DNA from 3 places in the Rahnella sp. R3(2024) genome. Region 3 is predicted to be linked to each of the others. Evidence: predicted binding sites of a transcription regulator. Region 3 holds the regulator's gene; each other region holds the start of a gene.
What was found. The regulator PhoB, encoded in region 3, activates phosphate uptake and scavenging genes when phosphate is short. The targets are predictions, from matches to a motif close to CTGTCATAAAACTGNCNNAT.
Positions count from the first base shown of each region.

Region 1: the regulator PhoB is predicted to act here: its motif matches at 2,584-2,603, upstream of ABSH60_RS10140 (MIP/aquaporin family protein).
Region 2: the regulator PhoB is predicted to act here: its motif matches at 2,479-2,498, upstream of phnC (phosphonate ABC transporter ATP-binding protein).

Region 1 is NZ_JBHGBU010000001.1:2,228,855-2,233,178, forward strand. It holds gene glpK (glycerol kinase GlpK) at 3-1,526, opposite strand; gene ABSH60_RS10140 (MIP/aquaporin family protein) at 1,572-2,420, opposite strand; gene zapB (cell division protein ZapB) at 3,008-3,247, shown strand; gene rraA (ribonuclease E activity regulator RraA) at 3,311-3,796, opposite strand; gene ABSH60_RS10155 (1,4-dihydroxy-2-naphthoate polyprenyltransferase) at 3,917-4,324, opposite strand, start outside.
Region 2 is NZ_JBHGBU010000001.1:3,569,294-3,573,617, forward strand. It holds gene ABSH60_RS16120 (Yip1 family protein) at 20-610, shown strand; gene dld (D-lactate dehydrogenase) at 685-2,376, opposite strand; gene phnC (phosphonate ABC transporter ATP-binding protein) at 2,539-3,375, shown strand; gene phnD (phosphonate ABC transporter substrate-binding protein) at 3,442-4,324, shown strand, end outside.
Region 3 is NZ_JBHGBU010000001.1:3,227,111-3,231,434, reverse strand. It holds gene phoR (phosphate regulon sensor histidine kinase PhoR) at 146-1,465, opposite strand; gene phoB (phosphate response regulator transcription factor PhoB) at 1,487-2,176, opposite strand; gene sbcD (exonuclease subunit SbcD) at 2,393-3,631, shown strand; gene sbcC (exonuclease subunit SbcC) at 3,628-4,324, shown strand, end outside.

The sequences.
Region 1 (4,324 bases), 1.0 Mb from region 3:
GATTACTCGTCGTGATCTTCCCATGAACGAACGCGTGCCACGGCTTTTTGCCAGCCTTTGTAGCGTACATTACGTTCTGTGGTTTCAATGCTTGGGCGGAATTCACGTTCGATGGTCGCTTTGCTGCGCACTTCGTCCAGATCGTTCCAGAAACCGACGGCCAGCCCGGCAAGGAAAGCAGAACCCAGCGCGGTGACTTCCAGAACGGCAGGGCGCTCAACGCGGGTACCGAGAATGTCTGACTGGAATTGCATCAGGAAGTTGTTCGCTACCGCACCGCCATCCACGCGCAGAGACTGCAGGCGGGTACCGGAATCAGCCTGCATGGCATCGAGCACGTCACGCGTCTGATAGGCGATAGACTCCAGCGTTGCACGGATGATGTGGTTGCTGTTTGCACCACGGCTCAGACCGAAGATCGCGCCACGGGCATACGGGTCCCAGTAAGGGGCGCCAAGGCCGGTGAAGGCAGGCACCACATACACGCCGTTGGTGTCTTTCACTTTGCTGGCGAAATATTCGGAGTCTGTGGCATCGCTGATCAATTTCAGTTCGTCGCGCAGCCACTGAATGGAGGCACCCCCGACGAATACCGCACCTTCCAGCGCATAATTCACTTCGCCTCGCGGACCACAGGCAATCGTCGTCAGCAGGCCATTTTTGGAGGTTACTGCTTCTGTGCCGGTGTTCATCAGCAGGAAGCAGCCAGTACCATAGGTATTTTTCGCCATACCCGGTTGTACGCACAGCTGACCATACAGCGCGGCCTGCTGGTCACCGGCGATACCGGCGATAGGAATACGCGTACCGCCTTTACCCCCGATGTTGGTCTGACCGTAAATTTCAGAAGAAGGGCGAACTTCCGGCAGCATGGCGCGCGGAATATCCAGCACTTCCAGCATACGTTCATCCCATTCCAGATTATGAATGTTGAACATCATGGTACGCGAGGCGTTAGTGTAATCAGTAACGTGAACACGTCCCTGAGTCATTTTCCACACCAGCCAGGTATCCACGGTGCCGAACAACAGTTCGCCGCGTGCAGCGCGTTCACGGGAACCTTCAACGTGGTCGAGGATCCATTTCAGTTTGGTACCAGAGAAGTACGGGTCAACCACCAGACCGGTGTTATGACGGATGTACTCTTCCATCCCGTCTTTCTTCAGCTTTTCACAGATGTCAGCAGTACGACGGCATTGCCACACAATCGCGTTATAAATCGGCTTGCCGGTTTCTTTTTCCCACACGATGGTGGTTTCACGCTGGTTGGTGATACCGATACCGGCGATCTGATCGGAGTTGATGTCGGCTTTCGCCAGCACTTCTACCAGTACCGAGCTCTGGGAAGACCAGATTTCCATCGGGTCATGTTCCACCCAGCCGGATTTCGGGTAGATCTGGGTGAATTCGCGCTGTGAAACGCTGACGATGTTGGCATCGTGATCCAGAACTACGGCGCGTGAGCTGGTTGTACCCTGATCAAGTGCGACGATGTATTTTTTTTCGTGAGTCGTATCTGCTGACATAATTTTCATCCTGCGAATAAGTTAGCTTTGGAACAGTTTAGCCGATCAGGCTTTACGCTGTTTGGAAGGCTGAGGCGCTTTTTCATCTGCAATATCATTGATCTGATGTGGCAGATGACGACCAATCAACGCTTTGTACGCGATGGCACCGAGTGAAGCGCCGAGCAGCGGGCCAAAAATCGGAACCAGGAAGTAAGGAATATCACGTGCACCGGTGAAGGCGACTTTGCCCCAGCCAGCGAAGTAAGCGAACACTTTCGGACCGAAATCACGCGCCGGGTTCAGTGCGAAGCCGGTTAACGGACCCATTGACGCACCGATAACCGCGATCAGAATACCGATCAGCAGCGGAGCCAGCGGGCCGCGTGGAATGCCGTTGCCGTCATCCGTCAGGCCGAGGATCAGCGCCATCAGAATGGCAGTGATCACCGTTTCAACCAGGAAGGCCTGCAGTACGCTGATGTGCGGGTTTGGATAGGTGGAGAAGATACCGGCCAGATCCAGACTTTCGACACTGCCGCGCACCATATTATGGCTTTGCTCGAAATCGAAGAACAGGTTGTAGTAAAGACCGTAGACCAGCGCTGCGGCACAGAAGGCACCGGCGACCTGCGCCACGATGTAAGGCAGAACTTTGCGTCCTTCAAAGTTTGCAAACAAACATAACGCGACGGTCACCGCCGGGTTCAGGTGTGCGCCTGAAATCGCTGCGGTCAGGTAGATGGCCATTGCCACACCCAGACCCCAGATAATGCTAATTTCCCACTGGCCAAAGGTAGCACCGGCCAGTTTCATTGCTGCGACACAACCCGCACCAAAGAAAATGATAAGCCCGGTACCCAGAAACTCAGCGATGCACTGACCTTTTAATGTGGAACTCATGGTTTGGCTCATAGTTGGATCCTGCTAAGGATGATGTTAATGGTTAGTTATAGTTTTTCTGTTATGCGTACGTGAACGTAATCGGATTTTGCCGTTCATCATTAAATGAGAACGTAATGTGAATTTATCGTTAACGAGCATAAACGAGAAATAGCGAAATCGATTTTTGTGTGTTGTGTCATAAAAATGAGCGATTTCGCGTGTTGAAAGGTCCTGCCGACCGGTAAAAAGCCCACACCGTGACATTCCCGTGAAGGCTGTGAAGCTAAACGCGCATGTCGGATGGCGCTCAGGGTATTCGGTATTCGCTGACATTTCTGGAGGGTGACTCTGCTTTTTAAGCATTTCCTGATACTCAGCCCGTCAAAATTGCAACAGACTGCGTGCAGAGAGGGGTTCTTGGTAGACAGGGCAAGGCTGGCTACATACAATCACTCGTTAAGACACCCGCCGTTTTTTTGAAATCCCGGTGAAGTTCAAACGTTATTGCGATTTGAATTTATTATAGAAATCGGCGAAGTGCAGGAATTTTTGAGCCGTGTCCGGACGATGCGGCAGAACATAAGATGTGCGCCTTGCGAACATAAGGGGACCGAAAAATGTCATTTGAAGTATTTGAGAAACTAGAAGCTAAAGTTCAGCAAGCGATCGATACCATTACTCTGTTGCAGATGGAAATCGAAGAACTGAAAGAGCAAAACAACACCTTGTCTCATGAAGTTCAGCAGGCGAGTGGTAATCACGAGTCGCTGGTGCGCGAAAACGCACAGCTGAAAGAAGAGCAACATGTCTGGCAGGATCGTCTGCGTGCACTGTTGGGAAAAATGGAAGAAGTCTAACGGCTTCATTTTCCAAATAAAAAAGGACGCCCAGGCGTCCTTTTTTGTTGCTGTAAGCGAAGGTTATTCGATATCGAGCGGGTCTTCTGACAGGATGATACCGGTGTTATCAGCATACAAGTGGTCGCCGGAGAAGAAGGTCACGCCGCCGAAATTAACACGAATGTCGCTTTCGCCGATCCCCTCACTGCCTGCGCCAGCCGGAATGGCCGCCATAGCCTGAATGCCAAGGTCGAGCTCTTCCAGGTCATCCACCTGACGAACCGCACCGTAAATCAAAATGCCTTCCCATTCGTTTTGCAATGCCTGACGTGCCAGACCGGCATCAAGTAATGCACGACGAACAGAACCGCCGCCATCGACCACCAACACGCGGCCACGACCATTCTCTTCCAGCAAGTCATAAAGCAAGCCATTGTCTTCGAAACACTTCACTGTCGTGATTTGCCCGCCAAATGAAGTACGGCCACCAAAGTTGGAGAACAGGGGTTCGACAACATTCACTTCTTCATGGTAGATATCGCAAAGTTCGGAAGTATCGTATTTCATAGGATTTCATCTGGTTGCTGCATGAACGTTCAGTATATCCCTTATCGGCGGATGTTGGCAAAATCATCAATTGTTAAATGTGAAAAGTGACCCGATTAGCGCACGCCAGGCCACTTTTCTTCAATTCAGTAACAGACCCACTGCAAACAATACGTTAGTCAGTAACGCAGCTTTTACCATGTGCTCCAGCAGAGGGCGTACTTCCATTGAGGTTTTTGCGCGATTCACCCGGCGGATATGGATTGCCAGCACAGGTACGGCCAGAAGAAACAGCCAGCCGGTCCAGTGATGCAGATATACGGCAGAGAATACCGCCAGACAAATTGCGGCGGCCGTCAGAATCACCGTGTGATAACGACGCGCATTGACCGGCCCCAGACGGACGGCCAGCGTGTTCTTGCCATTGGCGCTGTCGGTGTCGATATCACGCAGGTTGTTAATGTTGAGCACCGCAGTGGAGAGCAGGCCGGTCGCCGTCGCTGGCAGCATCACAATCCAGTCGAAGTATCCCGCCTGCAAATAGAACGT
Region 2 (4,324 bases), 340 kb from region 3:
GCGTACAAGGGGGTGTTTCATGGTAAATCATGTGTGGGGACTGTTGTCCCATCCAGGTCCCGAACTGCAACAAATCCAGCGTGAACGGGAAACCGTTTCACATGTGTATTCTCATCATGTTCTTCTGATGGCGCTTATTCCGGTTGTCTGTTCCTTTATCGGAACCACGCAGCTTGGCTGGAATTTCGGTGACGGGCAGAAACTGCTGGTTTCCATGTTCACCGCGTCCTACATCGCCGTTATTTTTTATGTTCTGATGCTCGGTGCTGTCGCCCTGATGGGGCGAATTATCTACTGGATGGCGCGTCGCTATGACAGTCGTCCGACACTCAACAACTGCATCGTGTTTGCCGGTTACGTCGCCACACCGATGTTCCTCAGCGGGATCGTCGCGTTATATCCGATGGTCTGGCTGTGCCTGTTCGTCGGTATTATTGGTTTGTGCTACAGCGGATATCTGCTGTATCTCGGTATTCCGAATTTCCTGAATATCGACCGCCGTGAAGGCTTCCTGTTCTCCAGTTCAACTCTGGCAATGGGTGTTCTGGTTCTTGAGCTGCTGCTCGCGCTGACGGTGATCATGTGGGGTTACGGAACTCAGCTATTTTGATCTGCACTGCTCCCTCCACTGCGAAGGGGAGGGAGCAACAAACTAACCCCGCATAATCCTGGTACCCGGATTTGTTATTCCTGCCAGTTTTTCAACTTACTGGTTTTTCCTATTCCCGGATTGAAGCTGTTGGTGGGATCGGCCTGCTGGTAGAAGGCTTTCAGGTGCGGTTTCGCCATATACAGATGCCCGACGTTATGCTCGGCCGGGTACTCCGCGCCTTTGGCGTCGAGAAGCTCAAGCATCCTGTGTTTCAGCGCCTTGCTGTTCGCGCCTTTTTTGACGATGTAATCCTGATGGAAAACGTGGCACATGAAATGGCCGTAATACAGTTTTGCCACCAGCTGGTTATCGATATCCTCCGGCAGGGTTTCAAACCATTCGCGGTCATTGCGTCGCAGCGCGATGTCCAGTGCCAGAATGTCCTCCACCTCTTTTTCATGCACTGCGTGATAACGCACCGCGGCACCCGCTGCGGCGAAGCGATGCAGGAAAGCTTTTTTACCTTCATCGGCAGAACAAATAAAGAAATCGCCCTGACCGTCACTGAAGAATCGGGTGAGGAAGTTTCTGGCCTCATCAATGCCCTGACCTGACATTTTCAGCAGCAGATGATGTTCAAAACGATCGCGGTATTGTTTCATCCGTGGAGGCAGATGATTGGGCAGGGCTTTGCTCAGGCATTGCATGACGCGGTCGCTGAAGTTTTTCGGCAGAAAAGGCACTTTGCTGGCGTGGGCATCGAATTTACCTTTGGCGGTAAACATATCCGGCATTTTATCGGTGCCAAGTTTGTCGATCATCATGAAGGTGTCTTTGCCATAGACTTCGGTGATATCGAAAATGTCACGATGCATGTATTCGCCCGCAACAGGCAGATGAGTGAAGTCTCGCAGGATTTGACGGCGCAGTTCAGTGAGGACGGCGGTGTCATTGGTGCCGATGTAAAACACCTGCTGCTGGGTTTCTGCCGGGAAAGTGTCGAGGCGTACCGCAAATACCGCCAGCTTTCCGGCGCAACCTGAGGCCTCAAACAACCGGCGCTGGTCGGCGTTAAAGCGTGACGGCGTATCAGCATCCACTTCACGAACGCGTGAGGCGTATTCGTTATCGGACGCCAGCCGCTTATCGTGCAGGATATCGGTTTCAAGATATTCCGCTTTTTCCAGACGCGTCAGGATCTCCTCGGGTGTATCACCGAGGTTGATGCCCAGATGATTAATCAGCTTCAGCTCTCCCTGCTCATCTATCTGTGCGTAGAGTGCCATTTCGGTATAGGCCGGGCCGCGTTTGACCAGCGAGCCGCCGGAGTTATTGCAGATCCCGCCGACAACGGAGGCACCGATGCAGGATGATCCAATCACCGAGTGAGGTTCCCGGTTGTACGGCTTGAGCATTTTCTCCAGCTTATAGAGTGTGCTGCCGGGAAAGCCGATCACCTGATGGCCGCCGTCGAGCAACTGGATCTTATCCAGCTTCAGCGTACTGAAAATCACTATGTCGCGGTCGTAATCATCACCGCTGGGGGTTGAGCCTTCGGTCAGGCCGGTATTGGCAGCCTGCATGATGACGATTTTATCGGCCTCGATGCACACTTTCAGCAGTTGCCACTGTTGCAGCAATGTCTGTGGGAATACGACCGCCAGCGCTTTGCCTCCGCCGGAGCGAAACCCTTTACGGTAGCGCTCGGTGTTGCTGTCACCGGTCAGAACATGGCGGATGCCGGCAATCTCTTTCAATGCGGCGATGAGTGTCTGATTATCCATTTCATCTTCCTTTTTTGACGTGATGCGCATTTGGCACCTCTACAATCATAGACTTATTCCCGCGCCTTTTTGTCATGCGCTGTCCATTAAATCGTCATTGATGTGTCATAAAACTCGCGCTTAATGAACGCCAGATAATGAAAGCAACCGAGAGACAGCATCATGGCGCAAGCACAACTTAAGCTGGCACAGGCTGAATATCCTCAGGCCGGGACACAGCATCTGAACAAAGTACTCGACGTCAAAGGCCTGGTGAAATCCTATAAATCCGGCCAGCGGGTTCTTGATGACATTAATTTTGATCTGCACGCCGGTGAGTTTGTCGCGGTGATTGGCCGCTCCGGTGCAGGAAAATCTACGCTGCTGCACGTTCTCAATGGCACCATTCCGTTAACCGACGGCAGCGTGGTGTGTCATTACGAAAATGGTGAACAGCAGGAGCTTGCCGGGCTGACCGGCAAAGCGTTGCGCCGCTGGCGTTCCGGTTGTGGCATGATTTTTCAGGATTTTTGCCTGGTCCCGCGTCTGGATGTACTGACTAACGTGTTGCTCGGGCGTCTGAGCCATACCTCAACGTTCAAATCATTCTTTAACCAGTTTAACGACGAAGACCGCGCCCGGGCGATTTCCCTGCTGGAATGGCTGCACATGTTGCCGCATGCGTTACAACGCGCCGAAAATCTTTCCGGCGGGCAGATGCAGCGGGTGGCGATATGTCGTGCACTGATGCAAAACCCCAAAATTTTGCTGGCCGATGAACCCGTTGCTTCTCTCGATCCAAAAAATACCCTGCGCATCATGAATGCACTGAAAAAAGTCAGCGAAGAAAATATCGCGGTGATGGTGAATTTGCATTCGGTCGAACTGGTGAAAGATTATTGCACCCGTGTTATTGGCATTGCGAAAGGGCAAATTATATTTGATGGTCATCCTGATCAGTTAACTGACGGGATCCTGCATCAGTTATACGGTGAGGAACATGAAGCCGTAGCGGTTTAATTATAAGACTCAATTTTGGCACGCTTTATTTCTACTTTCTCTCAATCTACACAAGGTTACCATTACATGAAGAAGTTATTACGTCTGGCAGTCTTTGTTGCAGGTTCCTTTACCGCAATGCACAGCATGGCAGAAGATGCGCCTAAAGAACTGAACTTAGGTATTTTGGGCGGGCAGAATGCGACTCAGCAAATCGGGGATAATCAGTGCGTCAAAGATTTCTTCGATAAAGAATTAAATGTGGATACTAAACTGCGTAATTCCTCCGATTACTCAGGTGTTATTCAGGGTTTATTAGGCAAGAAAGTCGACATGGTATTAAGTATGTCTCCGTCGTCTTTCGCGTCGGTTTATATTAATAACCCGAAAGCAGTGGATCTGGTGGGTATTGTGATCGACGATACTGACAAATCCCGCGGTTACCACTCGGTTGTCGTGGTCAAAGCCGACAGCCCGTACCAGAAAATTTCTGATCTGAAAGGTAAATCCTTTGGCTTTGCTGATCCGGATTCCACCTCCGGTTACCTGATCCCGAATCAGGCGTTCAAGAAAGAGTTTGGCGGCACAACGGATAATAAATACAACAACTTCTTCTCCAGCGTTACCTTCTCCGGCGGCCATGAGCAGGACATTCTTGGCGTGCTGAACGGCCAGTTCGAAGGCGCGGTGACCTGGGCTTCAATGATTGGTGACCGTGAAACCGGTTATACCTCAGGGGCATTCAACCGAATGATCCGTATGGACCATCCGGATCTGATGAAGAAAATCCGTATCATCTGGGAATCTCCGCTGATCCCTAACGGCCCGATTTTAGTGCGCAGCGATTTGCCACCGGCATTTAAAGCCAAACTGGTTTCTGCCATCAAGAAACTGGATAAAGAAGACCACGCCTGCTTCGTGAAAGCCGTCGGCGGTAAACAACACATCGGTGAAACGTCGCTGGCGGAAT
Region 3 (4,324 bases):
ATGCAGCACGCTTATCAGCAACAGAGGAATCTTCATGAGACATGAATAAAATTCACGTTAGCGGGAAGAATGTTCATTTAGAGGAAATGTTCATTTGGAAGAGAGTAAGAAAGCCTGAAATCCACAGATAACAGGCTTGAGAGGGTTAAGGCTTAATGGAAGCTTGCGCACCGGCGTCTTGCGGAACAATCAACCGCGGCGCCAGCGTAAACATAAAGCGGGTGCCGACACCCACTTCGCTCATGACTTCCAGCCTGGCGTTGTGATGGCTCAGGGCATGTTTGACGATCGCCAGGCCCAGCCCGCTGCCACCGGTCTGGCGGGAGCGCGCTTTGTCTACGCGATAGAAACGTTCGGTCAGGCGCGGAAGGTGCTGAGGCGCAATACCCGGCCCGTTGTCGCTTATCTGGAACTGCGCGCCGTGCGGCGTTTGCTGCCAGCTGACTTCAATGCGGGTGCCCGCCGGGGTGTGATTCACCGCGTTGTACACCAGATTGGAAACCGCGCTGCGCAGTTGATCTTCGTTGCCAAAGACCTTCAGCTTGTCGTTTATACGGAATACAACCTCATGCTGGCCGCCGCTCAGCGTTTGCACTTCACGCTCCAGCATGCCGAGCATCACCGGAATATCGACTTTCTCGTGCAAATCCATATTGGCAGAGGCTTCTATTTTCGACAGCGTCAGCAACTGTTTTACCAGCCCGTCCATGCGTCGCGTCTGCTCCTGCATGGTATCCAGCGCTTTGGAACGAAACGGCTCTTCCAGCTTGGCGTCTTCCATCATTTCCAGATAGCCCTGCAAAACGGTCAGCGGCGTACGCAGCTCATGGCTGACGTTAGCGAAGAAGTTGCGTCGCGCGCCTTCGAGCTGACGCATTTGCGTGACATCCCGCGCCACCATCAGTAATTGCCCTTCAGAATAAGGCATCACGCGAAACTCCACGTAATGCTCATTATTCAGCTGAAGATTCAGTGCACGGCTGAAATCCCGGGCCTGGATCCAGGCGCGAAACTCCGGATAGCGCAAAAGGTTAAAGATGTGCTGCCCGTTGTCTTCCGGCCAGCGAAAGCCCAGCAGTTCCTGCGCCAGACCGTTACACCAGAAAATATTGCCCTCTTCGGTGGTCAGCACCACCGCATCAGGTAACGATTCTGCACCGCTGCGAAAACGTTTAATCAATTGCCCTAATTCGCGACGACGACGACGGTTACGCATCTGCATCTGGTTCAGCCCGTAGAACAGCGGCTCCCAGCTCCAGCGCCCGTTTGGCGGGGTGATGCTGCGGTCAAGCCACAGCCAATGTGAGAGTTTAAGCTGGTTGTAATAGTTCCAGCCCAGCGCCGCCAGCAGCGACGCAAAGAGAAGCCAGCCAAAATGGCCGACAAAAATGCCGAGAATGATCGCTGGCAGGCAAAAGAGGAAAAATTCGCCGGCCAGCCGTTTCCATGACAAACGTTCTAACACACAGATTCTCCGCTGTGGGGATTAATAACGCGTTGAGAAACGGTATCCCGTGCCACGGACAGTCTGAATCATTCTGTCATGTCCACTGGTTTCCAGCGCTTTACGTAAACGACGAATATGCACGTCCACGGTGCGATCTTCCACATAAACGTTAGTGCCCCAGACGTTATTCAGCAACTGTTCGCGGCTGTAAACACGTTCTGAGTGGGTCATAAAGAAGTGTAATAATTTGAATTCGGTCGGCCCCATGTCGAGCGCCTGCTCGTTGGCCATCACCCGGTGAGAGGAAGGATCCAGGCTCAGCCCCTGCATGTCGATCACCTCTTCCACCGCCATCGGAGAAATGCGGCGCATTACCGCTTTGATGCGGGCAACCAGTTCTTTCGGAGAAAACGGTTTGGTGATGTAATCATCGGCACCCACTTCGAGGCCGCGCACCCGATCTTCTTCTTCACCGCGTGCGGTCAGCATCATCACCGGGATTTCGCGGGTCAGGGCTTCACGTTTAAGGTGCTTAATAAACTGAATACCGGAACCGCCCGGTAACATCCAGTCGAGCAGGATAAGCTCAGGATAAGGCTCGACCAGCTGGGCCACTGCGGAATCAAAATCTTCAGCTTCAACAGCCTGATAGCCATTTTGTTCCAGTACAAAACACACCATTTCACGAATAGGAGCTTCGTCTTCAACCACTAATATACGTCTAGCCATCGTAGGTCCTGCCAATAGGTTAGCGATCTTTTATTTGATTGCGGGCGCCATTATGCGTCAGTTTTGTGACAGATTTATGAATAGAAAGGATGGTTCATTACCCGGCAATTTAACAGCCATCTTGCTGAAATACGTCCGATTTTCTCAGGACATCGTCCCCCGTCGGCGTTTATACTTTGCGCCATTGTTACCGCACCGCGAACCACAGGGAGTTTCATGCGCCTGATCCACACCTCAGACTGGCATCTTGGCCAGTATTTCTTTACCAAAAGCCGCGCCGCCGAGCACCAGGCCTTTCTGCGCTGGCTGACGGAACAGGTGGAAAATCATCAGGTTGATGCCGTGATCGTGGCCGGTGACATTTTCGATACCGGCTCACCGCCGAGCTATGCCCGCGAACTGTATAACCGCTTCGTGGTGGAATTACAACGCACCGGCTGTCAGCTGATTGTGCTGGCCGGTAATCATGATTCCGTCGCCACGTTAAATGAGTCCCGCGAGCTGCTTTCCTGTCTCAATACCCGGGTGATCGCCACCGTCGGCGAAGATCTGTCTGAGCAAGTGCTGGTGTTAAATCAGCGCAATGGTACGCCGGGAGCCGTACTCTGCGCGATCCCCTTTTTACGCCCGCGCGATTTAATCGCCAGTCAGGCAGGGCAATCCGGCAGCGACAAACAGCTGGCCTTACAGGAAGCCATTGCCGCGCATTATGATGCGCTGTGGCACGCTGCGCAGGCCAAACGCGACCAACTGGGTCTGCCGCTGCCGATCATCGCCACCGGCCATCTGACCACCGTTGGCGTCAGCACCTCTGATTCCGTGCGCGACATCTATATAGGGACTCTTGACGCCTTTCCGGCGCAGGCGTTCCCGCCGGTGGACTACGTGGCGCTCGGCCATATCCACCGCGCGCAGTGCGTGGCGAAAACGGAACATATCCGTTACAGCGGTTCCCCTATTCCGCTCAGTTTTGATGAGCTGAGCAAAGTCAAAAGCGTCTATCTGCTGGATTTCGACGGTGCCACGCTCAACGCCATCGACACGCTGGAGATCCCCGTTTTCCAGCCGATGCAAATCATCAAAGGCTCGCTGGCGGAGATTGAACAGCAGCTGGCGCACTTCACCGGAGGCGATGCTACAAAACCGGTCTGGCTGGATATTGAAGTGGCGACGCAGGATTATCTCAGCGATATTCAGCGCCGCATTCAGGCGCTGACCGCCGAACTGCCGGTGGAGGTCGTGTTACTGCGCCGCAGTAAAGAACAACGGATTCACAGCATCGAACAGCAGGAAAAAGAAACCCTCAGCGAGCTGAGCGTCAGCGACGTTTTTGAACGCAGATTGTCGCTGGAAGCGGATACGGATGAACCGCGCCAGACGCGGATGCGCACGCTGTTCGCCCAGGTTGTCGAACAGGTCACCAGCGGTCAGAGCACGGAGGGCAGCGCACAATGAAAATTCTCAGCCTGCGTTTAAAAAACCTGAACTCGCTGGCAGGCGAATGGAAAATTGATTTCACCGCCGAGCCGTTCGCCAGCAACGGTTTATTCGCCATCACCGGCCCGACCGGCGCGGGGAAAACCACCCTGCTCGATGCCATTTGTCTGGCGCTATATCATCAGACGCCACGCCTGAACGTCACGCCAAGTCAGAATGAACTGATGACCCGCCATACCGCCGAGTCACTGGCCGAAGTGGAGTTTGAAGTGAAAGGCATCGGCTATCGCGCATTCTGGAGCCAGCGCCGCGCGAAAAACTCACCGGACGGCAATTTACAGGCGCCAAAAGTCGAGCTGGCCTTGCTGGCCGACGGCAAAATTCTGGCAGATAAAGTGCGCGATAAACTCGATGCCATCGCCGAACTGACCGGACTGGATTTTGGCCGTTTCACCAAATCGATGATGTTGTCGCAGGGCCAGTTCGCGGCGTTTCTGAATGCCGACGCCAACGACCGCGCCGAGCTGCTGGAAGAACTCACCGGCACCGAAATCTACGGTCTGCTGTCAGAACGCGTATTTGAACAGCATAAAGAGGCACGCGTCACCCTGGACGGTTTGCATCAACGCATGGCCGGTATCGAACTGCTTAGCGAAGAACAGCGCCAGGCGCTGGAAACAGAACTGACTGAGCTGAACGCACAGGAAATCA